One region of the Streptosporangium vulgare genome, then DNA from elsewhere that is predicted to be linked to it. Evidence: riboswitches for the same ligand, from Rfam matches in the RefSeq annotation. Region 1 holds a riboswitch; the other holds the start of a gene.
The links. Region 1 has a riboswitch for glycine ahead of gcvP (aminomethyl-transferring glycine dehydrogenase). Riboswitches for the same ligand answer to the same signal wherever they lie in the genome.
Positions count from the first base shown of each region.

Region 2: another riboswitch for glycine. It lies ahead of gcvT (glycine cleavage system aminomethyltransferase GcvT); the one in region 1 lies ahead of gcvP (aminomethyl-transferring glycine dehydrogenase).

Region 1 is NZ_JBHMBS010000014.1:172,847-187,227, forward strand. It holds gene ACFFRH_RS27385 (TetR/AcrR family transcriptional regulator C-terminal domain-containing protein) at 166-762, shown strand; gene ACFFRH_RS27390 (DUF5999 family protein) at 1,169-1,360, shown strand; gene ACFFRH_RS27395 (alpha/beta hydrolase family protein) at 1,367-1,999, opposite strand; gene ACFFRH_RS27400 (hypothetical protein) at 2,133-2,483, shown strand; gene ACFFRH_RS27405 (tetratricopeptide repeat protein) at 2,674-3,456, opposite strand; gene gcvP (aminomethyl-transferring glycine dehydrogenase) at 3,573-6,428, opposite strand; glycine riboswitch at 6,610-6,702, opposite strand; gene ACFFRH_RS27415 (MerR family transcriptional regulator) at 6,718-7,338, opposite strand; gene ACFFRH_RS27420 (bifunctional nuclease family protein) at 7,483-7,953, opposite strand; gene ftsR (transcriptional regulator FtsR) at 8,033-8,683, opposite strand; gene ACFFRH_RS27430 (double zinc ribbon and FHA domain-containing protein) at 8,710-9,222, opposite strand; gene ACFFRH_RS27435 (sugar phosphate nucleotidyltransferase) at 9,580-12,081, opposite strand; gene clsA (cardiolipin synthase ClsA) at 12,085-12,681, opposite strand; gene ACFFRH_RS27445 (class I SAM-dependent methyltransferase) at 12,979-13,587, shown strand; gene ACFFRH_RS27450 (acyl-CoA dehydrogenase family protein) at 13,837-14,381, shown strand, end outside.
Region 2 is NZ_JBHMBS010000003.1:567,823-582,203, forward strand. It holds gene ACFFRH_RS09225 (hypothetical protein) at 1-654, opposite strand, end outside; gene ACFFRH_RS09230 (L-serine ammonia-lyase) at 818-2,194, opposite strand; gene gcvH (glycine cleavage system protein GcvH) at 2,268-2,657, opposite strand; gene gcvT (glycine cleavage system aminomethyltransferase GcvT) at 2,654-3,745, opposite strand; glycine riboswitch at 3,779-3,873, opposite strand; glycine riboswitch at 3,874-3,972, opposite strand; gene ACFFRH_RS09245 (helix-turn-helix transcriptional regulator) at 4,103-4,702, opposite strand; gene ACFFRH_RS09250 (ABC transporter ATP-binding protein) at 4,768-5,478, shown strand; gene ACFFRH_RS09255 (FtsX-like permease family protein) at 5,487-8,255, shown strand; gene ACFFRH_RS09260 (gamma-glutamyl-gamma-aminobutyrate hydrolase family protein) at 8,296-8,991, opposite strand; gene ACFFRH_RS09265 (LacI family DNA-binding transcriptional regulator) at 9,380-10,399, shown strand; gene ACFFRH_RS09270 (3-oxoacyl-ACP reductase) at 10,598-11,362, opposite strand; gene ACFFRH_RS09275 (aldehyde dehydrogenase family protein) at 11,368-12,714, opposite strand; gene ACFFRH_RS09280 (glutamine synthetase family protein) at 12,717-14,060, opposite strand; gene ACFFRH_RS09285 (FadR/GntR family transcriptional regulator) at 14,148-14,381, shown strand, end outside.

The DNA of each region.
Region 1 (14,381 bases):
TCCGGCAGATCACCGCTCGTAGCCTACGCGGTCCGTCCCCACCCCACACACTCAGCCGGACCCCAGCGGACCGGCTCGCCGCCCGGTGGTCTCGCGGGCCGGATGTTCGTCCTGTCCGGCGCGCCGTCCTTTACGCAGTAAGGTGACGGTGGCAGGATGCCTCCCATGCCTGCCAAGCGACCGCCCGTCCCGCTCTCCAGGGAGCGCATCATCGACGCCGCCCTCCACATCGCCGACGGTCAGGGGCTCCGGCGCCTGACGATGCGGCGGCTGGGCGACGCGCTCCAGGTGGAGGCGATGGCCATCTACCACCACCTGCCGCGCGGCAAGGACGCCCTGATGGACGCGCTGGCCGAGCACGTCACCACCGTCCACGCCGAGCCCGGCGAGAGCTGGCAGGAGAGCGCGAGGGCCTGGTGCCGGGCGAGCCGGGCCGCGCTGAGGGAGCATCCCGGGGTGCTGGCCCTCGCCCTGACCAAGCCGCCGAGGGGCAGGGCGGCCGTCGCCATCAGGGAGCAGACCGACCAGCTGGCCGACGCGGGCCTGGCCGACCCCGCGGGGGCGGTGCGGGCCCTGCGGGCCTACGTCTTCGGCGCGGTGGCGGTGGAGGTGCAGCAGTCGGGCTGGGCCGAGCCCTCGGGCGACGAGGACGAGCCCTGGCGTCCCCCCTCCAGGGGAGGCGGCAGCCCGGCGGCGGACGCCGACTTCGAACACGGACTGGACGCCCTCCTGGCCGGTCTGGGCGCGCCCCGGACCCGGTAAGGGGCCGACCGGGGGTTTGAAAACCCCGATCGACACACGTCAGCAACTTGTAACCGATCGTTTACCCGCCGGGCGGCGTGTCGCACTTGGTCGAATATCCTTATATGAGGCATCCTGTGTTATAGGTCACATCCCCTGACAAAGCCCTGACGGACTGACCCGATACCAGTTCCCAAACAGTCCTAACGGGCTATGTCGCCGAGGTGCGATCGATCGCACACTTGATCTGCTTGATGTGCGGCCCTCGTTCTGTTAGGGCCGCACGGCCACATATCAACATTCAGATGCTCGTCCCCGTCATACGTGGGAACGGAGACCCATCGGTGACGGTGCCGCCGGATGTCCGATGCCCACCCGTGCCCGGTGTGACCGGGCGAGCCGACACGAGAGATCCGGAGGCACGCCGATGTGCCCGCACGAGCCGTCCTGTCCGTCCGCCGACGCGCTGGACCGCGAAGCCGCCCGCACCATGGCGGCCCACCCTGAGCAGGGCTGGAGCCTGCTCTGCAACGGTGTGGTGTTGTTCGACGACACCGGCGAGCTCCTCCCGGACGGTGCCGTCATCGAGCCGCACCGGCCGCTGGCCGGCGTCGTCTGAGGCTCGTCACACCCGACCGGTCACGCTGAGCGGGTCCACCGAGCCCGGCCGCATCCTCGTGTCGAGCCACTCGGCGACCACCTCGCCCACCCTGACGGGATTCCTCCCGAGGTCGTGACCCTCTCCCGGCAGCACCACCAGGCGCGCGGCGTCCGCCGCCTCGGGCACGCCGAACGGGTCACGGTCTCCGTTCACCACCAGCACGTCCACCCCCGCCGCGCGCAGCTCCCCGGCGCGTGACCGCTCCGGCTTCCCCGGCGGGTGCAGCGGGAACGCCAGCGCGACGACCGCGCGGGCCCCGACCCTCCCGGCCGTGCGGCACGCGACCCGGGCCCCGTTGCTCCGCCCGCCCTGCGCCAGCGGCAGCCCCGGGTAGCGCCCGCGCAGGTCGGCCACCAGCGTCTCCCACGCCTCGTCCTGCTTGACCGCCGACCCCGGCGCGCGGGCCCCGCGCATCCGGAACGGCTGGAGCACCCGCGCGACCGTCCCGCCGACCGCCGTCGCGGCGTCCCGTACGGCGAGCAGGTCCGGGGCGTCCACTCCCCCGGCCGAGCCGTGGGTGAGCACCAGCAGGAAGCGCGGGCCGGCCACCTCGTCGACCTCCACCAGCGCCGGGCCGTGCGGGGTCGCGATCTCCATGGGCGCGACCGCGCGGGCCGCGAGCCGGAGCCCCGGCGTGGACGCCCCGGTGAGGGGGGTGGAGTCGGAGGTGGACACGGATCTCCTCCTATCGGCTGATGCCCGGCGACCGGCCGGAAGGAACAATCGAGGCGTGCAGGACTACCAAGATATCCGCCAGGACATGCGCGCCACCGTCGAGGCCCGCCGCGACCTCGGCCCCGAGTACGAGACCGCCCTCATCGAGTCGTTCGTGTCACGTCTCGACGCGACCATCGCCCACCGGGTGCGCGCCGAGATGCACGCCGCCGGGGCGCCGATGGCCAAGTCACGCAAGAGCTCGAACGGCTCGATCCCGATCGCCCTCGGCTCGATGGGCATCGGGATCCCGCTGACCGCCATCGCGGCGCAGAACGCGGGCACCGCCGGGCTGCTGCTGGCCTGGGGCGGGATCGTGGCGATCAACTTCGCCCACGCCCTGAGCCGCTGGCGGGAGCGCGACTGACACCCTCCGGGAAGCCCCGCGGCTTCGCGGGAGGCCGGACGGCCGGTGCCCGGGTGCCGGTGCCCACAGAGGCCCCACGGACACCCCACAACCACCCGGTGCCCGTGTGACGTCTCCCACGGGCACGACGAGCACCACGACGCCCGCGCGCGGGACCGGCGCGCGCCGCGCCCCAGAGGCCAGAGGCAGGTCAGAGGTCCCGGTCGAGGCGGAGGCGGACCTCACCGGCGAGATCCTCGTCGGCGCTGTCCAGGCCGTAGCGCCACACGCGCTCGGCGTCCTCGTCACGTCCCCTGAGCGGGAGCGTGCGGGCCAGGAGCTCGATCGCCAGCGCGCCGGTCTCGACGTCGCCGCCCTCCTCGATCGCACCGGAGAACTCCGCGCACGCCAGCTCCAGATGGGCGATGCCGAGCATCACCCGCAGCCTCGGCACCTCGGCCGCGTCGGGCACCGCGAGCGCCTCCAGGAGCACCTGGGCGGCCTCCCCCGGCTCCCCCTCCTCCAGGAACACCTCCGCCAGCCGCTGGGCGGCACGAGGAGCGATCTCCGGGTCGCCGGTGGCCAGCGCGTCACGCAGCGACCGCTCGGCCTCCTGCTCGCCCGTGGCGAGCCTGGCGAGGGCCATGTGCGCCAGCGGGACGTAGTCGGGGTGGCCCACGCCCAGCGCGGCCTGCCAGGCGGCGCGGGCCTGGTCGGCCAGGCCCTCCCGCTCGAAGCTTCCCGCGAGCAGGCAGGCGGCCTGGGCGGCGAACTCCGGGTGCCCGGTCGCCAGCGCGGTGCGCGCGGCCGCGCGCGAGCCCGCCACGTCCCCGCTCTCCTCCAGTACCACCGCGAGCCCCACCGCCGCCTGGGCCCGGTCGGGCTCGCCGGGATCGGCGACCAGCTCGGCGAAGATCGCGGCGGCGCCGTCGAGGTCCCCCGACTCGGCCAGTCTTCGCGCGGTGTCCAAGGGACGGGTGTCCACCTCAGGCATGCAGGATCCTTCCGGATACGGAGACGCCCCGAGCCTAACGACTCGGGGCGCCCTCCGTCCTGTCGCATTCCCCGCGAATATCGCGGTTCGCGCGGGCTTCCCGCTCCCCTCGGCGATCAGTCCTCGTACGCCTCCAGGGGAGGGCAGGAGCAGACCAGGTTGCGGTCGCCGTAGGCCTGGTCGATGCGGCGGACCGGCGACCAGTACTTGCCCTCGCGCACCGACGGCAGCGGGTAGGCCGCCTCGGTCCGGCCGTAGGGGTGGCCCCACTCGTCGGCGACGAGGCTGTCGGCCGTGTGCGGGGCGTTGCGCAGCGGGTTGTCGGTCCTGTCGTACGCCCCGGAGGCGACCTTCGCGATCTCCTCGCGGATCGCGATCATCGCCTCGCAGAACCGGTCGAGCTCGGCCAGGTCCTCGCTCTCGGTCGGCTCGATCATCAGCGTGCCGGCCACCGGGAAGGACATGGTCGGGGCGTGGAAGCCGTAGTCGATGAGGCGCTTGGCCACGTCGTCGACCGTCACCCCGGTCTCCTTGGTGATCTGGCGCAGGTCCACGATGCACTCGTGGGCGACGAGGCCGCCGCGGCCGGTGTAGAGGACCGGGTAGTGGGGGCTGAGCCTGCGGGCCAGGTAGTTGGCCGACAGGATGGCCTGCTCGGTGGCCGCCTTCAGGCCGTCGGCGCCCATCATCCGGATGTAGGCCCAGGAGATGGGCAGGATGCCCGCGGAGCCGTACGGCGCGGCCGAGACCGGGCCGACCGCGGTACCCTCGCGCAGCGGGTGGCCGGGCAGGTAGTCGGCCAGGTGGGCGCGGACCGCGACCGGGCCGACGCCGGGGCCGCCGCCGCCGTGCGGGATGCAGAAGGTCTTGTGCAGGTTCAGGTGGGAGACGTCCGCCCCGAACTCCCCCGGCCTGGCCAGGCCGACCAGCGCGTTGAGATTGGCGCCGTCGACGTAGACCTGCCCGCCGGCCTCGTGCACCAGCTCGCAGATCCGGACGATCGTCTCCTCGTACACGCCGTGCGTGGACGGGTAGGTCACCATGATCGCGGCAAGCTGCTCGCGGTGCTTCTCGATCTTCGCGACGAGGTCGTCGACGTCCACGTTGCCCTGGTCGTCACAGGCGACCACGGCCACGCGCATGCCCGCCATCACGGCGCTCGCGGCGTTGGTGCCGTGGGCGGACGAGGGGATCAGGCAGACGTCGCGGCCCGACTCGCCGCGCGCGGTGTGGTAGGCGCGGATCGCCAGGAGCCCGGCGAACTCGCCCTGGGAGCCGGCGTTCGGCTGGAGCGACACGGCGTCGTAGCCGGTCACCTCGGCCAGCCAGCGCTCCAGCTCCCCGATCAGCTCGATGTAGCCCGCGGCCTGGTCCTCGGGCGCGTAGGGGTGCAGCCCGGCGAACTCCGGCCAGGTGATCGGCTCCATCTCGGTGGTCGCGTTGAGCTTCATGGTGCAGGAGCCCAGCGGGATCATCGACCGGTCGAGCGCGATGTCCTTGTCCTGGAGCCTGCGCAGGTAGCGCAGCATCGCCGTCTCGGAGCGGTGGCTGTGGAAGACCGGGTGGGTCAGGTAGTCGCTGACCCGGGCCAGCGCGGCGGGCAGCGCGTCGTGCGCGGCGGCGTCGAGGTCGGCGAGCACGGCGCCGCTGACCTCGAAGGCGGCCAGGACCTGCTCCAGGTGGAGGAGCTCGGTCCTCTCGTCGCAGGTGACGCCCACGTGGTCGGCGTCGACCAGGCGCAGGTTCACCCCGTTGTCGCGGGCCGCGGCGACGACCTTCGCGGCCCGGCCGGGCACCCTGGCGAGCACGGTGTCGAAGAAGGTGTCGTGCACGACCTCGACGCCGCCCTGGCGCAGGCCCTCGGCGAGCACGACGGCGTACCGGTGGGTGCGCCGGCCGATCCTGCGCAGGCCCTCGGGGCCGTGGTAGACGGCGTACATGCCGGCGATCACGGCGAGCAGCACCTGCGCGGTGCAGATGTTGCTGGTGGCCTTCTCGCGGCGGATGTGCTGCTCGCGGGTCTGGAGCGCGAGCCGGTACGCGGGGCGCCGGTCGGCGTCCTGGGAGACGCCCACCAGGCGGCCCGGCAGCTGGCGCTGGAGGCCGTCGCGGACCGCCATGTAGGCGGCGTGCGGGCCGCCGAAGCCGAGGGGGACGCCGAAGCGCTGCGAGGAGCCGACCGCGATGTCGGCGCCGAGCTCGCCGGGCGCGGCCAGGAGGGTGAGGGCCAGCAGGTCGGCGGCGGCGACCACCTGGGCGCCGCGCGCGTGGGCGGCGTCGGCGATGGCGCGGAAGTCGCGGACCCTGCCGCTGGCACCGGGATACTGCACGAGCACCCCGAAGCACTCGGGAAGCTCCTCGGTGAAGTCGCTCTCGACCAGCTCGATGCCGAGCGGCTCGGCGCGGGTGCGCAGCACCGCCTTGGTCTGCGGCAGCGCGTCGGCGTCCACCACGAACACCTTCGAGGGGCCGCGGCCCGCGCGGCGGGCGAGGGTCATCGCCTCGGCGGCGGCGGTGGCCTCGTCCAGCAGGGAGGCCCCGGCCACGTCGAGGGCGGTCAGGTCGGAGACGACGGTCTGGAAGTTGATCAGGGCCTCCAACCGGCCCTGGGAGATCTCCGGCTGGTAGGGCGTGTACGCGGTGTACCAGCCCGGGTTCTCCAGGAGGTTGCGGCGGATGACGCCCGGGGTGATCGTGTCGTGGTAGCCGAGGCCGATCATCGAGGTGAGCACGGTGTTGCGCCCGGCGAGGACCCGCAGCTCGGCGAGGGTCTCGGACTCCCCGGCCGCCGGGGGCAGGCTCAGCCGCTCCGAGGAGCGGATCGCCTCGGGTACGGCCACCGCGACCAGGTCGGCGACGGAGGCGAATCCGACCGCCTCCAGCATGCGGGTCTGGCCGGCGTCGTCCGGCCCTATGTGGCGGGTCGCGAACGGAGGGGAGCCGAGTTCGCTGAGCGATGACAGGTCGGTCATGGTGAAGCCTCCCGGGACGGGGTGGAGACCGGCGCTGGGCGCGGGCGTATGCCTGGTCTCCCCCTCTGTCATCACGACCGTCGTGCGGGGTCGTGACCTGAGAGCTTCACCTGCCCCGTGTCGGGCGGCTTGCACCGTCGGTGAGTCGCGCCTGGCGGGCGCGCCTGCTTTCCAGAGTTGCCTCGTCCGTGCGGTACCGGGTGCCTGAGAGATTCCGGGGAGGTTGCTCCTTCGGCGCCCCGATCGCGGTCGGGGTCTCTCCCGCACAGGGTCAGTGGCAAGTCCGAGTTTACCCGGTTCGTCGTGCTCTGCGACGGCGGGCCAGCTCATCGGCCTGATGATCTCCTAAAGGGCCGTCGCTCGACTCCGCACGTTCGCCCGGTAGATCCGCGAGGGAGCCCTCCACCTCCTGCCACACCCGTCCCAGCGCTATGCCGAAGACTCCCTGACCGCCCTGGAGCAGGTCGATGACCTCGTCGGGCGAGGTGCACTCGTAGACGCTCACCCCGTCGCTCATCAGGGTGATCCCGGCCAGGTCGTTGACGCCCCGGTCGCGCAGGTGCTGCACGGCGATGCGGATCTGCTGGAGGGAGACGCCGGTGTCGAGGAGCCGCTTGACGACCTTGAGGACCAGGATGTCGCGAAAGCCGTACAGCCGCTGGGAGCCGGAGCCGTGGGCGGCTCGCACGGTGGGCTCGACCAGGCCGGTGCGCGCCCAGTAGTCGAGTTGCCGGTAGGTGATGCCGGCCGCGGAACAGGCCGTGGGACCGCGGTAGCCGATGTCGGCGGGCACCTTCACCGGTTGCCCGTCGAACAGCAGACCCTCTTCACCCGCGCGCTGACGTGCCGACTGGCGCCGTTCCGGGTCATCCTGATCGGCGTTTCTACCCTCGCCGCTGCTGACCGCCACGCGGACCTCCGGCTTTCTCTCATCCCACGGCCTGATCTGGGGGTTTACGCACGGCCGCGGGTTTCACTTGCACCGTAGGACTGGGGCCAAGTCCAGTCAACGACCCCACCCGGCGCGTCGTGAAGCGTAAATGCACCGAAATTCCTACCCCGCGCGGCCGAAGTCCTCGGGTGTGATCGTGTCAAGGAACTCCCTGAACTTCTCCACCTCGTCCTCCTGGTCGTCGGGGATGATCACCCCCGCCTCCCGGACCACGTCCTCACTCGCGAAGATACGTGCGCCGGTGCGAAGTGCCAAGGCGATCGAGTCCGAGGGACGCGCGCTCACCTCGACCCCGTTGGAGAACACGAGATCCGCGAAGAAGATGCCGTCGCGCAGGGCGACGATGTTGACCGTGCTCAGCCGGACCCCGAGCCCTTCGAGCACGTCGCGGAACAGGTCATGGGTGAGCGGCCGAGGCGGTGGCTCCTCGGCCTGGGCCATGGCGATCGCCGTGGCCTCCGTCATGCCGATCCAGATAGGTAGGTAACGCTCCCCATGCGTCTCTTTCAGCAAGACGATCGGCTGGTTGGAGGGCATCTCAACTCGAACGCCCACGACCTCCATCTGCAACACGGGCTGCTCCGTCTTCGCTGGATTCCGACCGGTTTGTTCAACGTAACACTCGTGGGGGTACGAGTGCCTGGTCAGGTTCTCACCGGCCCAGGGCCCCACGAACGCCGGAACGCAGCAGAGAGGCGTGCAATTCCAGCAGCAGGCCGGAGATCTCCCTGGCCGTCTCGTCGGCCTGGTCGATGGCGCCGGGGCCACGGCGGCGCAGGAGCGGGGCGACGGCCTGCTCGACCAGCCCCGCCTCGCGCTCGGCGGCGGCCTTGACGGCCCGCAGATGGCGGGCCCGCAGGCCGAAGGCGGCGAGGGCCCCTACGCTGCGGGCCACGGCCAGCGCCTCGGCGTCGTAGTAGCGGGCCACCGCGGCGAGCAGGCCGTAGTCCTCCAGCTCGGCGAGGGTCTCCTCGTCGAGCTCGGCGGCGGCGAGCAGCTCCTCGCGGGTGAGCCGGACCTCCGGGGGCGCGTCGTCGGGGACGGCGCGCGGCCGGGCGGCCGGACGCTCCTCGCGGTCGGCCGCCTCCAGATGATCCTTGATGACGCGCAGCGGCAGGTAGCGGTCACGCTGCTCGCTGAGGATGTAACGCAGCCGCTCGACGTCGGCGTAGGTGAACTTGCGGTAACCGGAGGGACTGCGCTCCGGCTCGATCAGCCCCTCGCCCTCCAGGAAACGAATCTTGGAGATGCTGACATCGGGGAACTCGCCCTGCAGGAGAGCGAGCACCTCCCCGATGCTCATGTGCGCACGAGCGGCCTGCGAGCTCATCATCCTCCAGCGGCGCCGCGGGTGAGGAAGACGAGGCGGAACTTGCCGATCTGCACCTCGTCCCCGCCGTACAGCGGGACCTCCTCGATCCGCTCACGGTTCACGTACGTGCCGTTCAGGCTGCCGACGTCGCGGACGGTGAAGACCCCGCCGCCGCGCCGGTAGAACTCGACGTGGCGCCGCGAGACCGTGATGTCGTCGAGGAAGATGTCGCTCTCGGGGTGGCGGCCCACGGTGGTGAGGTCGCTGTCGAGCAGGAACCGGCTGCCGGCGTTGGGACCGCGCATCGCGACCAGCAGCGCGGTGCCCGGGGGCAACTGCTCGACGGCCTGCCGTTCGGCGAGAAGCGTCTCACCTGTCTCCGCCTCGTAGGCCTCGATCCCGGAGAGAGAAATCGTCGATGTGCTGTCTCCGGGGGTCTCGGCTTTGGTAAGCGGCGACCCGCATCGTGAACAGAAACGGGCATCCTCAGGATTGGCATGACCGCACTGCGTGCAGTAGACGCTCGGCATCGATCGGCTCGGCCTCCTACCGCGAAGACGCGGCAACGGTGCTCAGTGATGCGCGCCTCGCTTCTTCGCTTCTCAAGTGTTTTCTCGGACTGCGAATGCCGCAACCTACAGTGATGAGGGGCGAAGGTCAAGGTTGACGCTGAACCGCGGGTACGGTCGGTGACAAAGTTACAGTGGGGCACTGTCTCCGGTCCATGGCGCCGCGCTGTGTTTGTGGCAACCGCTCGGCCCGGGACCCCCGTCCGAGCCCTTTCCCGCCCGGCTTCCCCGGCTTCCGGCCCTGCCTCCGGCCCGGCGGGGAACCCCCGCCCCATGCCCGCCCCGCGCCTGCGGCGCACCGGCCGGGGCCGGGTCCCGTCAGCCACCCGCTGCCTCCTCGACCACCCGCGCCCAGTGCTCGATCAGGGTCTGCGCGGAGTCGACGTCGAACCCCTCGGCCCACAGATGGGTGACCGCCTCCGTCGGGTCGGGCAGCACCAGGGTCCAGCTGCCGTCCTCTGCGACGACCCGCACCCCGTCGGTGGTGTCGATGCGGTAGTGCTCGGCGGCCTCGATGACCGAGCGCATCACCGCGCCCTTGGCCGCCCACGGGGTCGGCACGGTCCGGCGCAGCAGCTTGGCCTCGGGGATCCTGGCGTCGATCTGGCTGAGCGAGAGCCGGGTCCTGGCGACCAGGCCCAGCAGGCGCAGGAACACCGCCAGGCCGTCCACCGTGGGCCCGAACTCGGGCACGATGAAACCGCCGCGCCCGTCGGCGGCGAAGATCATCTCTGGCCCCCTGGCGGCGGCGGTGAGCGCGTCGATCGCGGTGGAGGTCCACTCGGCCTGGACGCCGTGGAACCTGCAGACCTGCTCGGCCACCCGGGTGGTGGTGACCGGCAGCGCCACCCTGCCGCCGCGCCGCTCGGCGGCGACCAGGTCGAGCACCACCAGCAGGGCGCGCTCCTCGCTGATCAGCTGGCCCTTCTCGTCCACCAGCGCGACCCGCTCCCCCACCGGGTCGAAGCGCACCCCGAAGGCCGCCCTGGAGGAGCTGACGAGCTCCGAGAGGCGTTGCAGGTCACGGCGGCGCTCGGCGAGGGTCTCGGTGGGCGAGGCGTCGTCCAGCCGGTTGTTGACGGTCAGCACGTCCACCCCCACCCGGCCCAGCAGGCTGGGCAGCACCAGCGAGGAGGTGCCTCCCGCGCAGTCGACCACGACCTTCATGTCGGCGTCGCGCACCCCGCTGATGTCGACCAGGCGCAGCAGCTCGTGCGTGTAGTCCTCCACCGCCCTGGCGGGGAAGCTCAGCTCGGCGATCTCCCCGGGGAAGGCGCGGCGGAACTCCTGCCGGGAGAAGACCCGGTCCAGCTTGCGCTGGGCCGCCGGCGACAGGTCCGCGCCGTGCTCGTCCATGAAGACGATGTCGACGCTCTGCGGATCACCGGGGGTGGTGCGCAGCGCGATGCCGCCGACGGCGTTCTCCCTGGCGGTGTGGAAGCGGGCCACCGGGAGCGGGGACGCCTCCAGGTCGAGCACGTTGATCGCGCTGGCGTTCAGGGCGCTGATCACGGCCCGCTTCAGCGCCCGCGCGGCGCGGGAGGAGTCGCGGGAGGTGATCACCGAGGCGCCCTTCTTCAGGGTGGTGGCGTAGGCGCTGGCCAGCCGTACGCACAGCTCGGGGGTGATCTCCACGTTGACCAGTCCCGAGACCCCCCGGGGGCCGAACAGGTTGCGCTGGGCGCGCGGCTCCCAGATGACGCTGTTGTTGATCACCGCCCCGGCCTCGATGGTCTTGAACGGGTAGATCTTGACGCCGGAGGAGATGTACGCCTCGGCCTCGATGATGCACTCGTCGCCGACGACGGCGCCCTCCTCGACCCTGGCGGCGGTCATCAGGTCGGTGTTCTTGCCGATCACGCAGCCGCGCAGGTGGGCGCTGGGGCCGACGTAGACGTTGTCGTGGACGACCGCGCGGTGCAGGAAGGCCCCCTCCCTGACCACCGCGTTGCTGCCCAGCACGGTGTACTCGCGCAGCTCGGCGCCCGCCTCGACCTTGGCGTAGTCGCCGACGTACAGGGGCCCCTTGAGGACGGCGTCGGCGTCGACCGAGGCCCCCTCGGCGACCCAGACGCCCGGCGAGACCTCGAAGGCGTCGATGTCGACCTTGACCCGGCCGGACAGGACGTCGGCCTGGGCCTTGAGGTAGCTCTCGTGGGTGCCGACGTCCTCCCAGTAGCCGTCGGCCACGTAGCCGTACAGCGGGGCGCCGCGCTCCAGCAGCCTGGGGAACACGTCGCCCGACCAGTCGACGGACCCCCCGGCCGCGATCTCGTCGAGGACCTCGGGCTCCATCACGTAGATGCCGGTGTTGGCGGTGTCGGAGAAGACCTGGCCCCAGGTCGGCTTCTCCAGGAAGCGCTCCACCCTGCCCTGGTCGTCGACGATCACGATGCCGAACTCCAGCGGGTTGGGGACGCGCTTGAGCCCGATCGTGACCATCGCGCCGTTCTCGCGGTGGAAGCGGATCATGTCGGTCAGGTCGATGTCGGTCAGCGCGTCGCCGGAGATGACCAGGAAGCGGTCGTCACGGAGCCGGTCGGCGGCGTTCTTCACGCTGCCCGCGGTGCCGAGCGGCGTGTCCTCGGTGGCGTAGTACAGGCTCATGCCGAGCTCGTCGCCGTCGCCGAAGTAGTTGCGGACCAGGGCGGCCAGGAACTGCACGGTGACCACCGTCTCGGTGAAGCCGTGCCGTTTGAGCAGGCGAAGCACATGCTCCATGATCGGCCGATTGATCACGGGTAGGAGAGGTTTGGGCTGGTTCGCGGTCATCGGCCGGAGCCGTGTCCCCTCCCCGCCCGCCATGACGACGGCCTTCACAGATCACCTCTTAAGGCGTTTGGCCTCGCTTGTCAGCTGACGCACCTGTACCCAATACAGCACTCCGGACCACCAGTACAGGCCTGTGCCCCAGATCGCCAGGGACCAGCCGACGATCCCCGCCGCCTCGGCGTACCAGGAGGGGTGGTGGGCCAGGAAGAGCAGTGGGAAGGCGTAGAGCAGGTTGGCCGTGGCGGCCTTGCCGAGGAAGTGCACGGGCAGCGCGGGACCGTACCCGAGGCGGCGCAGGACGAGCGGGATGCCCAGCAGCATCACGTCGCGCAGCGGGATGGCCAGCGCCAGCCACCAGGGGATGATCTCGCGCATGGCGAGGCCGAACAGGGTGGCCAGGATGTAGAGGCGGTCGGCCAGCGGGTCGAGCAGGCGGCCGAGCCTGCTGGTCTGGTTCCAGGCGCGGGCGATCTTGCCGTCGAGCCAGTCGGAGAACCCGGCCAGCATCAGCAGGGCGACGGCCCAGCCGTCCGCCTTCGGGCCCAGCACCAGCCACAGGAAAACCGGCACTCCCAGGAGCCTGGCCAGGCTCAACGCGTTGGGGACCGTCCAGATCCGGTCCTCGGCCCCCGATGCTTCCGGATTCACCGGCTGATCCCCCTCCCCGTACCTGATGGTGACACTACTGCGTCGGATGCGGCCGGGTGGATGCGGGCGCGGCCGACCCGCGGTCCCGCCTCGCGTACGGGCGGGCGCGAGAGGAGGCGCGGGCCGGCCGCGCCCGGCCCGCACCGGCCCGGGTCATCCTCAGGCCCCCGTCATCCTCAGGGCCCGGTCATCCTCCCCGGTCATCCTCGGGGAGGGGAGGATCCCTCCTCCCTGAGGCCGCAAAGATCGGCCAAATGGCGTACGGCCCGCCCTCCCGCACCCTCTACCCTTCAAACCATGACCAATGACACCACGCTCTTCCTGGGGCAGTGGATCCGCTCGCCGGGCACCGTTGGAGCGGTGGCGCCGAGTTCGCGGCGGCTCGCCGAGGCGGTGGCCTCGCCGATCCCGCACCGGGGCGATCCCGTGATCGTCGAGCTCGGCCCCGGCACGGGCGCGTTCACCGCGGAGATCCAGCGCCGGCTGGGCGGCCGGGGGCACCACCTCGCCGTCGAGATCAACCCGAAACTGGCCGAGTTCCTCGCCGCCAGGAATCCGGGAGTGGACGTCGTGGTCGACGACGCGGCACGGCTGCCCCAGCTGCTCCGGGAGCGCGGCCTGCCCCAGGCCGACGCGATCGTGAGCGGGCTCCCCTGGGCCGCGTTCTCCGAGGAGACACAGGCCCGCCTGCTGGGCGCGGTCACCGGGATCATGGGCCCGCACACGGCCTTCACCACCTTCGCCTACAGCTTCGCCAAGCGCCTTCCTCCCGCGCGGCGCTTCAGGAGGCGCCTGATCGACACCTTCGAGGAGGTCGTCCCCGGCCGGACGGTGTGGGGCAACGTGCCACCGGCCTTCGTCTACCACGCGCGCAGGCCGCGGCTGGAGTCCGCCGAGGAGTCCTGACCCGCGGACCGGCGGCCGGGGTGGGTGAACGCCGTCGTGGGCATGCCCGCCGCGTGTTCGGGCGCGCGCCCGCGGCGTGCCCGGGCGCGTGCCCCGCCGCATGCCCGGGCGCGTGCCCGTTCGCACGCCCCGCCGTATGCCGGTCACGTGCCCGTCGCGGGCCTGATCCCACGGGACGGTGGCCGGACGCCACGAGATACCGAACTACGTTCTACGATTGCGCCCGCAGCCAGAATGGAGTTGATCATCGTGGACTTCACCCTCCCCGAGAGCGCCCTCACCGTGCAACGCGGCATCGGCGACATCTGCGCCCGCTACGACCTGGACTACTGGCAGCGGTGCGAGAGCGAGAAACGCTGGCCCGAGGAGGTCTGGCAGGACCTGGCCAAGGGCGGCTGGCTCGGCCTGGCCGTACCCGAGGAGTACGGCGGAGGCGGGCAGGGCCTGCTGGAGCTGGCCGTGGCCACCGAGACCCTGTCGGCCTCGGGCTCGGCCGGCGGCTCGGCGTTCACCTACGTGCTCACCCCCGGCTTCGGCGCGATGACCCTGTCCAGGCACGGCAGCCCGTGGCAGCGCGACGAGCTGCTGCCCAAGCTGGCCACCGGCGAGCTGGAGACCTGCTTCGCGCTGACCGAGCCCGACGCCGGGTCCAACGCCCTGGGCATCTCCACCTTCGCCCGCCGCGACGGCGCGGAGTTCGTCGTCAAGGGCCAGAAGATCTGGATCACCGGCGTGCAGCGCGCCACCTGGATGCTCCTGGTCACCCGGACCATCCCGGCCGCCGAGGCCAAGCC
Region 2 (14,381 bases), on a different contig from region 1:
GGCGACGACCGCCCGCCACCCGGCCCGGCGGATCAGCATGGAGACCAGCGCCACGGCGATCAGCGGCAGCCCGATCGTGCGGGTGACGGTCGCCGCGGCCAGCAGCGCTCCGGCCAGCGCCGCGACCCACACCGCGGGGCGGCGCCGCCACAGCAGCAGCGTGACCGCCAGCACCGCCAGGAACTGGAAGAGCAGGTCCGCCATGACGAGGTGTTCGAGCTGGAGCTGGTAGGCGTCCAGCAGCACCGGCAGCGTGGCGAGCGTCGCGCCCCACCCGGGCAGCCCGCCCAGCCTGCGCAGCAGCAGGTAGACGCAGACGGCCACGGCCAGCCCGAGCAGGTGCTGCACCGCGACCACCGCGGGGACGCTGGACAGCGGCTTGAGGATCCACAGGAACAGCGCGTAGCCCGCCGGGCGGGACTCCAGGGGGCGGGGGTCGAGCCCGGCGTTCAGGTAGACGAAGGAGTCGGCCCAGAACCACAGGGCGGGCCGGTAGCCGAGCATGGCGAGGACCCGCAGGCCGCCGCCCGCCAGCAGGGCGGTGACGAAGAGCCAGTGCGACCCGAGGAAGCGGAGCGCCCGCAGGGGGCGGGAGGGTTTCGCGGGGCGCTGGGAGCGACGGGAACGGCTTGCCGGGTGCGTTCCCGTTACCACCGCGACCTCCCGAGTCCCGCGCACATGGCCACCCAGCATAGGCGTGGGATCAGAGGGTCTTGCATGTGATGCGAAATTTGTTGGTGATCGAGTTGTATGTTCCCAGGGATCCGCGACCCTCCTCCCGCGCGCTCCCACGCGCCGACCGGGAACCCGGGCCCGCTCAGCACTCGATGACGTTGACCGCGAGCCCTCCCCGGCTGGTCTCCTTGTACTTGTCGAGCATGTCGCGGCCGGTGTCGCGCATCGTCTTGATGGCCTTGTCCAGCGAGACGAAGTGGCGGCCGTCGCCGCGCATCGCGATCCTGGCGGCGGCGATGGCCTTGATCGAGGCGACCGCGTTGCGCTCGATGCACGGGATCTGCACCAGGCCGCCGATCGGGTCGCAGGTCAGCCCCAGGTTGTGCTCGATGCCGATCTCGGCGGCGTTCTCGACCTGCTCGGGGGTCCCGCCCATCACCTCGGTGAGCCCGGCGGCGGCCATCGAGCAGGCCGAGCCGACCTCGCCCTGGCAGCCGACCTCGGCGCCGGAGATGGAGGCGTTCTCCTTGAAGAGCACGCCGATCGCCCCCGCGGTCAGCAGGAAGCGGATCACGCCCTCGTCGTCGGGGTCCTTCGTGAAGCGGTCGTAGTAGGTGAGCACGGCCGGGATGATGCCCGCGGCGCCGTTGGTGGGCGCGGTGACGATGCGGCCTCCGGCGGCGTTCTCCTCGTTGACCGCGAGGGCGAACAGCGAGACCCAGTCCATCGTCTGCAGCGAGTCCTTCTCCGCCGGCTCGCTCCGCAGCTGCCGGTGGAGCTGGTGGGCGCGGCGGCGGACCTTCAGGCCGCCGGGCAGCACGCCCTCCTTGCCGATGCCGCGTTGCACGCACTCGCTCATGACCCGCCACAGGACGAGCAACTGGTCGCGGATCTCGGCCTCGGTGCGGCCGAACGCCCGCTCGTTCTCCAGCATCAGCCCGGAGATCGACAGCCCGGTCTCCGCGCACTGGGCGAGCAGCTCGGCGGCCGTGGTGAAGGGGTACGGCAGGACGGTGTCGTCGGGTTTGATCCGGTCGGCGCCGGTGGCGTTCTCGTCGACGACGAAGCCGCCGCCCACCGAGTAGTAGACCTTCTCGCGGATCGTCTCGCCGGACTCGGACAGCGCGGTGAAGCGCATGCCGTTGGGGTGGCCGGGGAGCGAGACCTTGCGCTCGAAGACGAGGTCCTCGCCGATGACGAAGGGGATCTCGCGGGAGCCGTACAGGGAGAGGGTGCCGGACTCGCGCATGGCGGCGAGCCGCTCGTCGACCGTGTCGACGTCGACCAGCTCGGGCTTCTCACCCGACAGGCCGAGCAGCACGGCCTTGTCACTGCCGTGGCCCTTGCCGGTCAGGCCCAGCGAGCCGTACAAGATGGCGCTCACCCGGGCGGTCTTCTCCAGGAGCCCGTCCTGGTGGAGGCCGCGGGCGAACTTGTGGGCGGCGGCCATCGGGCCGCCGGTGTGCGAGCTGGACGGGCCGATTCCGATCTTGAAGAGATCGAAGACACTGATCGTCATCTGAATCCTTCCAGCGTGGACGGCCACGCGCGTCCTCCGGACGCGCGTGGCCGTGACGCGAGGGGGGAGAGGCTTAGGACTCACCCGAGGTGAGCGCGGCGTACTCCTCCGGCGACAGCAGGTCGTCGGCGGAGCCCTCAAGACGTACGCGGAACAGCCAACCGTCGCCGTAGGAGTCGCTGTTGACCAGCGAGGGGTCGTCCACGACGGCCTGGTTGACCTCGACGATCTCGCCGGAGACCGGCGCGAAGATGTCGCTCACCGACTTGGTCGACTCGACCTCGCCGACCGCGTCACCGGAGGCGACGGTCGAGCCGACCTCGGGCACCTGCACGTAGACCACGTCGCCCAGCGCCTCGGCCGCGTAGGCGGTGATGCCGACGGTGAGGGTGAGGCCGTCATCGATGCCGGAGATCCACTCGTGTTCCTTGGTGTAGTGCAGGTCCTCGGGAATGCTGCTCATTTTTTCCTCCTGTAGAAAGGCAGTGCGACCACCTCGACCGGCTCGTGGCTGCCCCTGATGTCCACGGCCAGTCCTGACGACAGGCCGTTGTCCACGTAGGCCATCGCGATGGGCCTGCCCAGTGTCTGGGAGGGGGCCCCGCTGGTGACCTCGCCGACGACCGTGCCGTCACCGGCGACCACCACCGGATACCCGTGCCGGGGCACCCTGCGGCCGGTCGCGATCAGACCGACCAGGCGGCGCGACGGCGGGACGTCCTTGCGTGATTCGAGGGCGGCCCGGCCGACGAAGTCGCCCGGCTTGTCAAACCTCACCACACGGCCCAGCCCGGCGTCGAACGGGGTGAGCCCGGCCGACAGCTCGTTGCCGTACAGCGGCATCCCGGCCTCCAGCCGGAGGGTGTCGCGCGCGGACAGGCCCGCGGGGATCAGGCCGTGCGGCGCGCCCGCCTCGGTGAGGGCGGCCCAGACCGGCTCCGCGTCCTCGGCGGAGACGAACAGCTCGAAGCCGTCCTCGCCGGTGTAGCCCGTACGGGCGATGAGAGCCTCGCGGCCCGCGACGACGGCGGGCAGGCCGGCGTAGTACCTGAGCCCGTCGAGGTCGGCGTCGGTGAGCGCGCCCAGGATCTCCGCGGAGCGCGGGCCCTGGATCGCGACCAGCGCGTACTGCTCGGAGCGGTCGTCCACCACGGCGTCGAAGCCCTTGGCGCGGCCGGTGAGCTCGGCGGCCACCCGCGGGTAGTTGGAGGCGTTGGCGACGACCATGAACTCGGCGGGGGCGAGCCGGTAGACGATGAGGTCGTCCAGCACGCCGCCCTCGGCGTCGACGATCATCGTGTAGCGGGCGCGGCCGGGCTCCAGCGCGGAGAGGTGGCCGACCAGGGCGTGGTCGAGGGCCTCGGCGGCCTGCGGCCCGGTCACGAAGATCTCGCCCATGTGGGAGAGGTCGAACAGGCCGGCCGCCTGGCGGACCGCGTTGTGCTCGGCCGACTCGCTGCCGTAGCGGAGCGGCATCAGCCAGCCCGCGAAGTCGGTCAGCGTCGCGCCGAGGGACTCGTGCACGCCGCGCAGCGGCGTAGGTCGGGACATGTGCGCACCTCAGACAAGGGACAGATGAGAGCATCCTCCCCCTCTGTCGTGGGTGCCTGAGAGTTTCATCCGGGTTTTACCGGATTTTCACCTTCGGCGAGGTCGTGGGACCTGCTTTCCAGAGGGCACCTACCCGCACGGTCCTTTGCCTTGAGAGGTTCGCGGGGAGGGCTTGCTCCTTCAGGGGTCCTGGCCTGGGTGTCAGGACGCTCTCCCGCACGGGATTCATCGGTGTCAGCGGCCAGCCTAACCGCCCGCACCGGCCGAGCGAAATCCCCTGTTCTCATCGGCGATGCCGTCCCCCGCCTGCGCGTCCTCGGTTCGTACAGCCTTCTCGGTCCGTACGGTGTCCCCGGTTCACCCGGCGTCCTCGGCCCGTACGGACTCCTCGGCCCATCCGGGGTCATCGATCCCCGCGGTGTCCACGGCCGCGCCGCCCGAGGCCGTCGCGGCCAGACGCTCCTCGGCGCCGTCGACGATCTGCAGGTCGGCCCTGGTGTGCGCGATGGCCGCGTCGACGAGCAGGGACACCAGGGGGTCGTCCTGCTCGCGGCGCAGCCGCGTCAGCGCGGCCAGGTCCGACAGGTAGGCCTGGCGCTGCGCGGACACGAACGCGCCGAGGGCGTCGGTGCCCAGCCGGGTGGCCGCGAGCAGCTTGAGGAACAACTCGTCCCGGAACCCCGACGAGCGGACCCACGGGGCGGCCGCCCACTCCCGGAGCTCGGCGGCGCCCGTCTCGGTCAGCCGGTAGAGCGTCTTGTCCGGGCGGTCGTTCTGGGTGACGTGGCTGCGGGTGACGTGACCGTCCCTGACCAGCCGGTCCAGGATCTGGTACAGGTGCCCGATGTTGAGGCCGCCCCACTGGGGACCGACCGTCGATTCGAAACGCGCCTTGAGTTCGTAGCCGTGGCTGGGGCCGTCGGCCAGCAGGGTGAGCACGGCATGGCTGAGTGGCATGATTCCTACATTGTCACAAGATAGGTGCTTCCCGAATCTTCATACATTGTGACAATGTATCTGCCATGAGCGTAGAAGTCAGCGTGCGGGGCGTCAGCCGCGTCCACGGCCCCACACGGGCACTCGACGAGGTCGACCTGGACATCAAGGCCGGTCAGGCGGTCGCGTTCATGGGGCCCTCGGGGGCGGGAAAGTCCACGCTGCTCCATCTCGTCGGCGTGATGGATCTCCCCGACCAGGGTGAGATCCACGTCGGCGGGAGGCGCGTCGACGATCTCGGCCGCCGGGGGCTGGACCGGCACCGGCGCGCGGTGGGCTTCGTCTTCCAGCGCTTCCATCTGCTCCCGGCGCTGAGCCTGCTGGACAACGTGCTCGTCCCGGTGCTTCCGCGCCGGGTGGCCTTCGACCGCCGAGCCCGCGCCAGGGAACTGCTCGCCGCGGTCGGGCTGGCCGGCCGGGAGCGGGCGCTGCCCGGCGAGCTCTCCGGCGGGCAGTTGCAGCGGGTGGCGATCGCCCGCGCGCTGATCGCCCACCCGCCCCTGCTCCTCGCGGACGAGCCGACCGGCAACCTCGACAGCGTCACCGGCCAGGAGATCGTCGATCTGCTGCTGTCGGTCCGGGAGGAGTACGGCATGACCATGCTGGTCGCCACGCACAATCCCGAGGTGGCGGCGGCCTGCGACCGGGTGGTGCGGATGCGGGACGGCAGGATCGTCGGCGACGACCGGGTGACGCCCGCCGAGGGCGTGCTCGACCGGATCGGGCGCCTTGGATGATCCGCCTCGTGCTGTCCCAGCTGCGGCACCGAATCGGCCGTGCGCTGGTGCTGCTGCTCGGCATCGTGATCGCGGCGACGGGCTTCACCGTGCTGACCGGCACCGCGGAGACCCAGCGACTGGAGATCGTCGGCACGGTCAGGGAGAACTTCCGCGCGCAGTACGACATCCTGGTCCGTCCGAAGAACTCGGCCACCGCCGTCGAGCGGTCGCGGGGGCTGGTCCGCGCCAACTACCTGTCGGGCATCTTCGGCGGCATCACCTTCGACCAGTACGAACGGATCGAGCGGATCAACGGCGTCGAGGTCGCCGCCCCGATCGGCATGATCGGCTACGTGGTGCAACCGGTGAGCGTCAGGATCGACGTGACGGGCCTGCTGCACGAGGGCGACCGCACGATGCTGCGCGTGGAGCGCACTCGCGTCACCGACCGCGGCCTCACCCGCATCCCGTTCCTGCAACCCCGGTACGAGTACGTCACCCGCCGCCCCGTCAAGGTCGACTTCGCTGGGATCAAGCTCGGGGGCGAGTTCGTCGAAGGGGCCGAGGAGGAGCTCCCCGGCGGCCGGCGGGTCCGGCTGGCGACCTCGCTCGGCTGGACGCAGGACCCGGCGGAGACCAGCCCCTTCCCCTCCGAGCGGACGCTGCCCGACCGCGGCTACTGGTCCACCCGGACCGCGCAGGGGGCGAATGACGAATACCTCTGGGGGGATCTGAAGCCCGGTCAGGCGGGCGTGCCGATCTACCAGGAGTTCCCGTTCCTGCTCGCCGCCGTCGACCCGGAGGCCGAAGGGCGGCTGGCCGGCTTGGAAGGAGCGCTGGTCGAGGGACACTACCTGCGGGCGGAGACGGTCAAGGACGACCCCAACGAGATCCCGTTGATCGCGGCGTCCACCCCCTACGAGGATCAGCGGGACGAGATCGTGATCCGGCGACTGCCCGCCGAGGCGGCCGAGAAGGTCGTCCGGGGCGTGCCGGCCGAGCGGCTCCTGCCCTATCTCGCCGCGCACCGGGGCGAGGAGGTCAGGCGGCTCGCCGTCGACGCCGGGCAGGCCTACGAGACGATGCTCGACCGCTGGTCGGACCTGTCGGACGGGCACTACGTGCCGTTGACGAGGTACTGGGCGTCCGGGCCCGTCGAGTACCGGCGGCGAGGGGAGCGCGGGCTCGACGCGCTCCCCGTGCGCAACGGGTCCGGCGTCTGGAAGGACCCGTGGTTCTCGGGGGTGACGAGCGTGACAGAGGACTTCGCGGGCGCGACGGTCGGGGCGTCCGACACCCAGTTCCGCAGGCTGGAGCGCAGGGCGATCTCCAGGCGCCACACCGGTGACCTCAAGACCCGGGTCGTCGGCAGGTTCGACCCGGCGAGGCTGCCCGGCCTCGGTGAGCTGACCCGGCTCCCGATGGAGACCTACAACCCGCCGGTCGCCCGGCCCGGTGACGGCCGGACCGCGGCGCTCCTCGGCGGCCGGTCCCTGCTGCCCAACGACAACGTCGCCGGATATCTCCAGACACCGCCCCTGCTGCTCACCAGCCTGCCCTGGCTCAAAAAGATCGCGGACAGGACCGACGGGCAGCCCACGGCGCCGGCGCCGCTGAGCGTCGTCCGGGTGCGGGTCGCCGGCGTCACCGGGCCCGACCCGGTCAGCCGGGAGCGGATCAGCCAGGTGGCCAGGGACATCGTGGCGGTCACCGGCCTGGAGGTGGACATCACGGTCGGCTCGTCACCGTCGCCGGTGACGGTGGGCCTGCCCGCAGGAGCCTACGGGCGCCCCGCGCTGACCATCGAGGAGGACTGGGTGAACAAGAACGTCGCCTACCGGATCCTCAACGCCGTCGACCGCAAGTCACTCGTGCTGTTCGTTCTGGTCCTGGCCGTCTGCGGGCTGTTCGTGGTCAACGGCGCGGCGGCGGCCGTACGGGCCAGGAGAGTCGAACTCGGCGTGCTGGCCTGCCTGGGCTGGTCACGGCCGAGGTTGTTCGGGACCGTGCTCTGCGAGGTGGGTGCCATCGGCCTGCTCGCGGGTCTCCTGTCGGTCGCGCTCTCCTGGCCGGTCGCCTCCTGGTCGGGGGCGCCGCCGCCGGGCCAGCGGGTGTGGCTGGCGGTCCCGGCGGCGGTGACGCTGGCGCTGCTGGCGGGCCTGCTCCCGGCCTGGCGGGCTTCGCGGGTGCCGCCCGCCGAGGCGGTACGGCCCGTCGTGCGACTGCCGCGCAGGGCCCGTTCACCGCGCGGGGTGGCCGGACTCGCGGTGAGCGGGCTCACCCGGTCTCCGGGCCGGACCCTGCTGGGCGCGACGACGGTCGCGGTCGCGGTCTTCGGGCTGACGGTGCTGCTCGGCGTCACCTACGGCTTCCGTGGCAGGGTCGTGGGCTCGCTGCTCGGTGACGCCATCGTGGTCCAGGCCCGCCCGGCCGACTACGCCGCCATCGCGGTGATGTTCGCCCTGGCCGCGCTGGCCGTGGCCGACGTGCTCTACCTGGGGGCGCGAGAGCGCGACACCGAGCTGGCCGCGCTGCGGGCCTCGGGCTGGTCGGGGGGCTCGCTCGCCTGGCTGATCGTCCTGGAGGGGATCGGTATCGGCCTGCTCGGCGCCCTCGCCGGGGCCCTGGCCGGGGTGACGGCCGCGTTCGCGCTGGCGGGCGGCCTGCCGGGCGCGGTGACAGGGGGAGCGGTGGTCGCGGCGGCGGTGGCCGTCACACTCGCGGCGCTGGCCTCGACCGTTCCCGCCCTGCTGGTGCAGCGGCTCCCGCTGGCGCTGATCCTCTCCCGGGAGTGAGCGGCGGGCATACGGTCTCGTCCGCCGTGCGGGTCGCCGGTCAGGGGGTGGCGTGCCGGACCAGCGCCTCGAACAGGGCCGACTCGTCGTCGGTCTCGGGGTGCCACTGGACGGCGACGGCGAAGGGGTGGTCGTCCACCTCCACGGCCTCGATCGTGCCGTCCTCGGCGTGGGCGGTCACGGTCAGGCCCGCGGCCGGCCGGTCGAGGGCCTGGTGGTGGTAGTGGGCCACGTCCACGGTCTCGGCCCCGAAGATCTTCGCGGTCCGGCTGCCGGGGGCGAGCCACACCGGCATCCTGCCGTAGTGGCCGGGGGCCGGGGCGTGCCCCGGGTGGCCGACCACGTCGGGCAGGTGCTGGTGCAGGGTGCCGCCCAGCGAGACGTTCAGGACCTGCATGCCCCGGCAGACGCCCAGGAAGGGCAGGCCACGCTCCAGCGCCGCCCGGACCAGCCCCAGCTCCGCGTCGTCGCGGAACGGCCGGACGTAGCCGGTCCGCTCGTGCGGCTCCTGCCCGTACCGCTCCGGGCCGACGTCCCCGCCACCGGCCAGGATGAGCCCGTCCAGGCGCCCCGCCAGCGACGCGGGGTCGCCCGCCGGGGGCAGGATCACCGGCTGCCCGCCCGCGCGGGCCACGTGGTCGACGTAGTCGTAGGGCAGGAGCGCGGTCGTGGCCTCCCAGACGGTGAAGCGCGCGGGCTCGACGTAACAGGTGATGCCGATGACGGGACGGGACATGATCTCCTGTTTCGCCGTGCTTCCACCGAGGTCCTGGCGCCGTGTGCCCATCGTGCTCGTCGTGCCCGTCCCGGTGCTCTCCCGCACGTTACCGGCCGGGGCGGACCGGCGTGCCGCCGGGGGCCGCCGGGGCGCGGGTGGCGGCGCGGCACGTGGCGAGAGTTAAGTGGTTAAGTGAACCGGCCGCCGAGGAGGCGGCGAAGGCGCCACCTGCGGAGTCACCCCTCCCGGAGTCGCCGCGCCAGGTCTCGTCGCGGGCGCGTATGTCCGGCCGTGACCGCTGCTCACGGCGGTCGGCCGGCCGTCATGGAGACCGCCGGGGGGCGGACCGAACATAGTAAAGTGCGCAGCGGGGAAGCGTCGGATAACCGGTTCAGGTGGAGGTCTCGTGAAGCGACCGACGATCGCCGACATCGCTCGTCGCGCGGGGGTGTCCAAGGTCGCGGTCTCCTACGCGCTGAACGACCGTCCGGGCGTGTCGGAGGCGAGAAGGAACACCATCAAGGCCATCGCGAGAGAGATCGGCTGGCAGCCCAACAGCGCCGCGCGCGCGCTCAACGGGGCACGGGCCCGCGCCGTCGGCCTGACCGTGTGCCGCCCGGCGCGGGTCCTGGGGATGGAACCGTTCTTCATGGAGCTGATCAGCGGCATCGAGAGCGAGCTGTCGGCCCGCTCCTACGCCCTGCTCCTTCAGGTGGTGACCGGGCACGCGCAGGAGACGGAGGTCTACCGCAGGTGGTGGGGGGAGGGCCGCGTCGACGGCGTCATCCTGGTCGACCTGCACTTCGACGACCCGCGCGTCCCCGAGATCGAGAACCTGGGCCTGCCGGCCGTGGTGATCGGCCACCCGTCGGAGACCGGCTCGCTCGCCCCCGTCTGGTCCGACGACGGCGCGGCGATGCGGGAGACGGTGGAGTACCTCGCCGCGCTCGGCCACCGCCGGATCGCCAGGGTCGCCGGGCTGCCCGCGCTGGTGCACACCGTCCTGCGCGACCGGGCCTTCACCGCCGCGTGCGACGGGCTCGGCCTCACCGGCCACTCCATCGTGCACACGGACTACACCGGCGAGGAGGGCGCGCGGGCCACCCGGCGGCTGGTCAGCGCCGCGAACCGGCCGACGGCGATCGTCTACGACAACGACATCATGGCCGTCGCCGGGCTCTCGGTCGCGCAGGAGATGCGGCTGGAGGTGCCCGCGGACCTGTCCCTCGTGGCCTGGGACGACTCGCCCCTCTCCCAGGTGGTGCGACCGGCCCTGACCGCCCTCGGCCGGGACATCCCCCACGACGGGGCGCAGGCCGCGCGGAGCCTGCTGGCGCTGATCGCCGGCGAGCACGTCACCGGCGTCCAGACCGAGACGGCGAGGCTCACCCCGCGAGGCAGCACCGGCGTCCCCGGACACCGGTGACGGACGCCGTCACGGGGGCGTGCGGCACATGCGTGCCGGGACGCCGGTGACGGGCGCCGTCATGGGGGATGCGCGCCGGGACGCCGGTGACGCGCGTCAGAGCGGGTGGCGTACGGCGCGGACACGCCGGACGCCGGTGACGGACGTCGTCATGGGTGGCGTACGGCACCCGCGTGCCGGGACGCCGGCGGCGGACGCTCAGAACGGGGTGACGTACGCGCCGGAGATGCCGCCGTCCACCAGGAACTCCGAGCCGGTGATGAAGCTGGCGTCGTCCGAGGCGAGGAACGCCACCGCGGCGGCGATCTCGGACGCCTCGGCGAAGCGGCCCACCGGGATGTGCACCAGGCGGCGCTGCGCCCGCTCGGGGTCCTTGGCGAACAGTTCCTGCAGCAGCGGCGTGTTCACCGGCCCCGGGCACAGGGCGTTCACCCGGATGCCCTCGCGGGCGAACTGCACGCCCAGCTCGCGGGACATGGCCAGCACCCCGCCCTTGGACGCGGTGTAGGAGATCTGGCTGGTCGCCGACCCCATCACGGCCACGAACGACGCGGTGTTGATGATCGACCCCTTGCCCTGCCGCCGCATGTACGGGATGGCGTGCTTGCAGCACAGGTAGACGGAGGTGAGGTTCACCTCCTGGACCCGGCGCCAGGCGTCGATGCCGGTCTCCAGGATCGAGTCGTCGTCCGGCGGCGAGATGCCCGCGTTGTTGAACGCGATGTCCACGCTGCCGTAGGTGTCGAACGCGGTCCGGAACGCGCGGGCGACGTCGTCCTCGCTGGTCACGTCGGCCCGCACGAACAGCCCGCCGACCTCTTCCGCGGCCGTCGAACCGGTCGTCTCGTCCAGGTCCACGCACACGACGCGGGCGCCCTCCTCGGCGAACCGGCGCGCGGTGGCCAGGCCGATCCCGCTTCCGGCGCCGGTGATGACGGCGACCCGGTCCTGCAAACGCAGCATCGCTACTACTCCTCGGAAATGAAGACGTTCTTGATCTCGGTGAACGCTGACAGGGCGTCGGGGCCCAGCTCGCGGCCGAGTCCCGACTGCTTGAAACCGCCGAACGGGGTCCAGTAGCGGACGCTCGAATGCGAGTTGACGCTGAGGTTGCCCGCCTCGACCGCCCTCGCCACCCGGAGCGCCCGGCCGACGTCGCGGGTCCAGATGGACCCGCTCAGGCCGTACGGGGTGTCGTTGGCGACGCGCACGGCGTCCGCCTCGTCGTCGAACGGCACGACCGAGACCACGGGGCCGAAGATCTCCTCGGTGAACGCCCGGTCGTCCGCCGACCCGGGCGTCAGGACCGTCGGCGGGAACCAGAACCCCGGCCCCGACGGGCACGTGCCCCGCAGGTGGGGCGGCTCGGTGACGAAGGAGGCGACCCGCTCCCGGTGCTCGGCGCTGATCAGCGGGCCCATCTCGGTGGCCTCGTCGCGGGGGTCGCCGACCCTGACGCCCAGCACCGCCTCCCCGAACCGCGCGAGGAACTCGTCGTGGACCGAGCGCTCGACCAGGATCCGGGAGCGCGCGCAGCAGTCCTGGCCCGCGTTGTCGAACACCGCGTACGGCGCGGTCGCCGCGGCCCTCTCCAGGTCGGCGTCGGCGAAGACCACGTTGGCGCTCTTGCCGCCCAGCTCCAGGGTGAGGCGCTTGACCTGCCCGGCGCAGGTGGCGGCGATCTCCTTGCCGACCTCGGTGGAGCCGGTGAACACGATCTTCGCCACGCCGGGGTGCTCGACCAGCCGGGCGCCCGCCACCTCTCCGGCGCCGGGCAGCACCTGGAACACCCCTTCGGGCAGACCGGCGGCCAGGGCGAGCTCGGCCACCCGCAGGGCGGTGAGCGGCGTCCACTCGGCGGGCTTGACGATCACGGTGTTGCCCGCGGCCAGCGCCGGGGCCATCCCCCAGGTCATGATGACCATCGGGAAGTTCCACGGCACGATCACGCCGACGACGCCGAGCGGCTCCCTGAAGGTGACGTCCAGCCCGCCGGGCACCGGGATCTGCAGGCCGTGGTTGCGCTCGGGCGCCCCCGCGTAGAAGTCGAGCACGTCGGCGACGTTGCCCGCCTCCCAGCGGGCGTTGCCGATCGTGTGCCCGGAGTTGGCGACCTCCAGCAGGGCCAGCTCCTCGGCGTGCTCGCGCACCAGCGAGGCGAAACGGCGCAGCAGCCGGGCCCGGTCTCCCGGGCCGACGTCCCGCCAGGTCGCGAAGGCCCGCCTGGCACGCTCCACGGCCCGGTCGGTCTCGGCGGCGTCCGCCATCTCGACCTCGGCGACGACCTCTTCCGTCGCCGGATTGATGATCTTCACATTCACATCCGTTCGAATCCCCGGAAAAGCTCCCAGTCGGTCACCGCCGCGTCGAAGGCGGCCAGCTCGACCCGGGCGTTGTTCGCGTAGTGCGCCACGACGTCCGCACCGAAGGCGGCCGTCGCGAACGCGGAGCCCTCCCAGAGCTCCAGCGCGTCGCGCAGCGTGCTCGGCACGGTCTCGGCGCCCGACGAGTAGGCGTTCCCCGTGAAGGCGTCCTCAAGCGGCAGCTCGTTCTCGATGCCGTGCAGCCCGGCCGCGACGAGCGCCGAGACCGCGAGGTAGGGGTTGACGTCGCCACCGGGCACCCGGTTCTCGATCCGCAGCGAGGGGCCGTGGCCGACCAGGCGCAGCGCGCACGTCCTGTTGTCCACCCCCCACTTGACCGCGGTGGGGGCGAAGCTGCCCGGCACGTACCGCTTGTAGGAGTTGATGTTCGGCGCGTACAGCAGGGTCAGCTCGCGCATCAGCGCGATCTGCCCGGCGATGAAGTGCTCTCCGATCGCCGACAGGCCGTGCGGCCCGGAACCGGCCATCACCGGCTCCCCGTCGGTGTCCCTGAGCGAGATGTGGATGTGGCAGGAGTTGCCCTCGCGCTGGTTCGGCTTGGCCATGAAGGTGATCGCCATGCCCTCCTGGGAGGCGATCTCCTTGGCGCCGTTCTTGTAGATCGAGTGGTTGTCGCAGCTGGACAGGGCCTCGCCGAAGCGGAAGGCGATCTCGTGCTGGCCGAGGTTGCACTCGCCCTTGGCCGACTCGACGTACATGCCCGCGCCCTCCATGCCGAGCCTGATCCTGCGCAGCAGCGGCTCGACCCTGGCGGTGCCGAGGAGGGAGTAGTCGACGTTGTAGAGGTTGGAAGGGGTCAGGTCGCGGTAGCCGCGGCGCCAGGCGTCCTCGTAGGTGTCGTCGAAGACGACGAACTCCAGCTCGGTCCCGACGAAGGCGCCCCAGCCGCGCTCGTCCAGCCGGGCGAGCTGCCGGCGCAGGATCTGGCGCGGCGAGGCGGTCACGTCGGAGCCGTCCTCCCAGACCAGGTCGGCCATGACCAGGGCCGTCCCCTCCTGCCACGGCACGCGGCGCAGGGTGGACAGGTCGGGTTTCATGACGAAGTCGCCGTATCCGCGCTCCCACGACGACATGGCGTACCCGTCGACCGTGTTCATGTCGACGTCGACCGCGAGCAGGTAGTTGCAACCCTCGGAGGCGTGCCGCAGCACCTCCTCCAGGAAGTAGCGTCCCGACAGGCGTTTCCCCTGGAGGCGGCCCTGCATGTCGACGACCGCCAGCAGCACGGTGTCGATCCGCCCTGCCCGCACCTCGTCGTGGAGTTCGGTGACGTCCACATGCCCTCCTCGTCGGGGTCCTATTGGGCTAGTGTCAGACCATTGACGTGTAGCGGGGGGAGCCTTGTCAAGGGCCGGAGGGGATAATTGGATGAGGTGTCGCGATTGACCGCCGTGCTGCGGCCGGTGCGCGCGGGCAACGCGTTCGAGGAGACCGTGGAGCGCCTGCTCCAGGTCATCAAACTGGGGCTGGTGGCCGAGAAGCTGCCGCCCGAGCGGGAGCTCGCCGCCCAGCTCGGCATCAGCAGGGTCACCCTGCGCGAGGCCATCCGCGAGCTGCAGGACGCCGGATACCTGGAGGTGCGCCGCGGCCGGTACGGC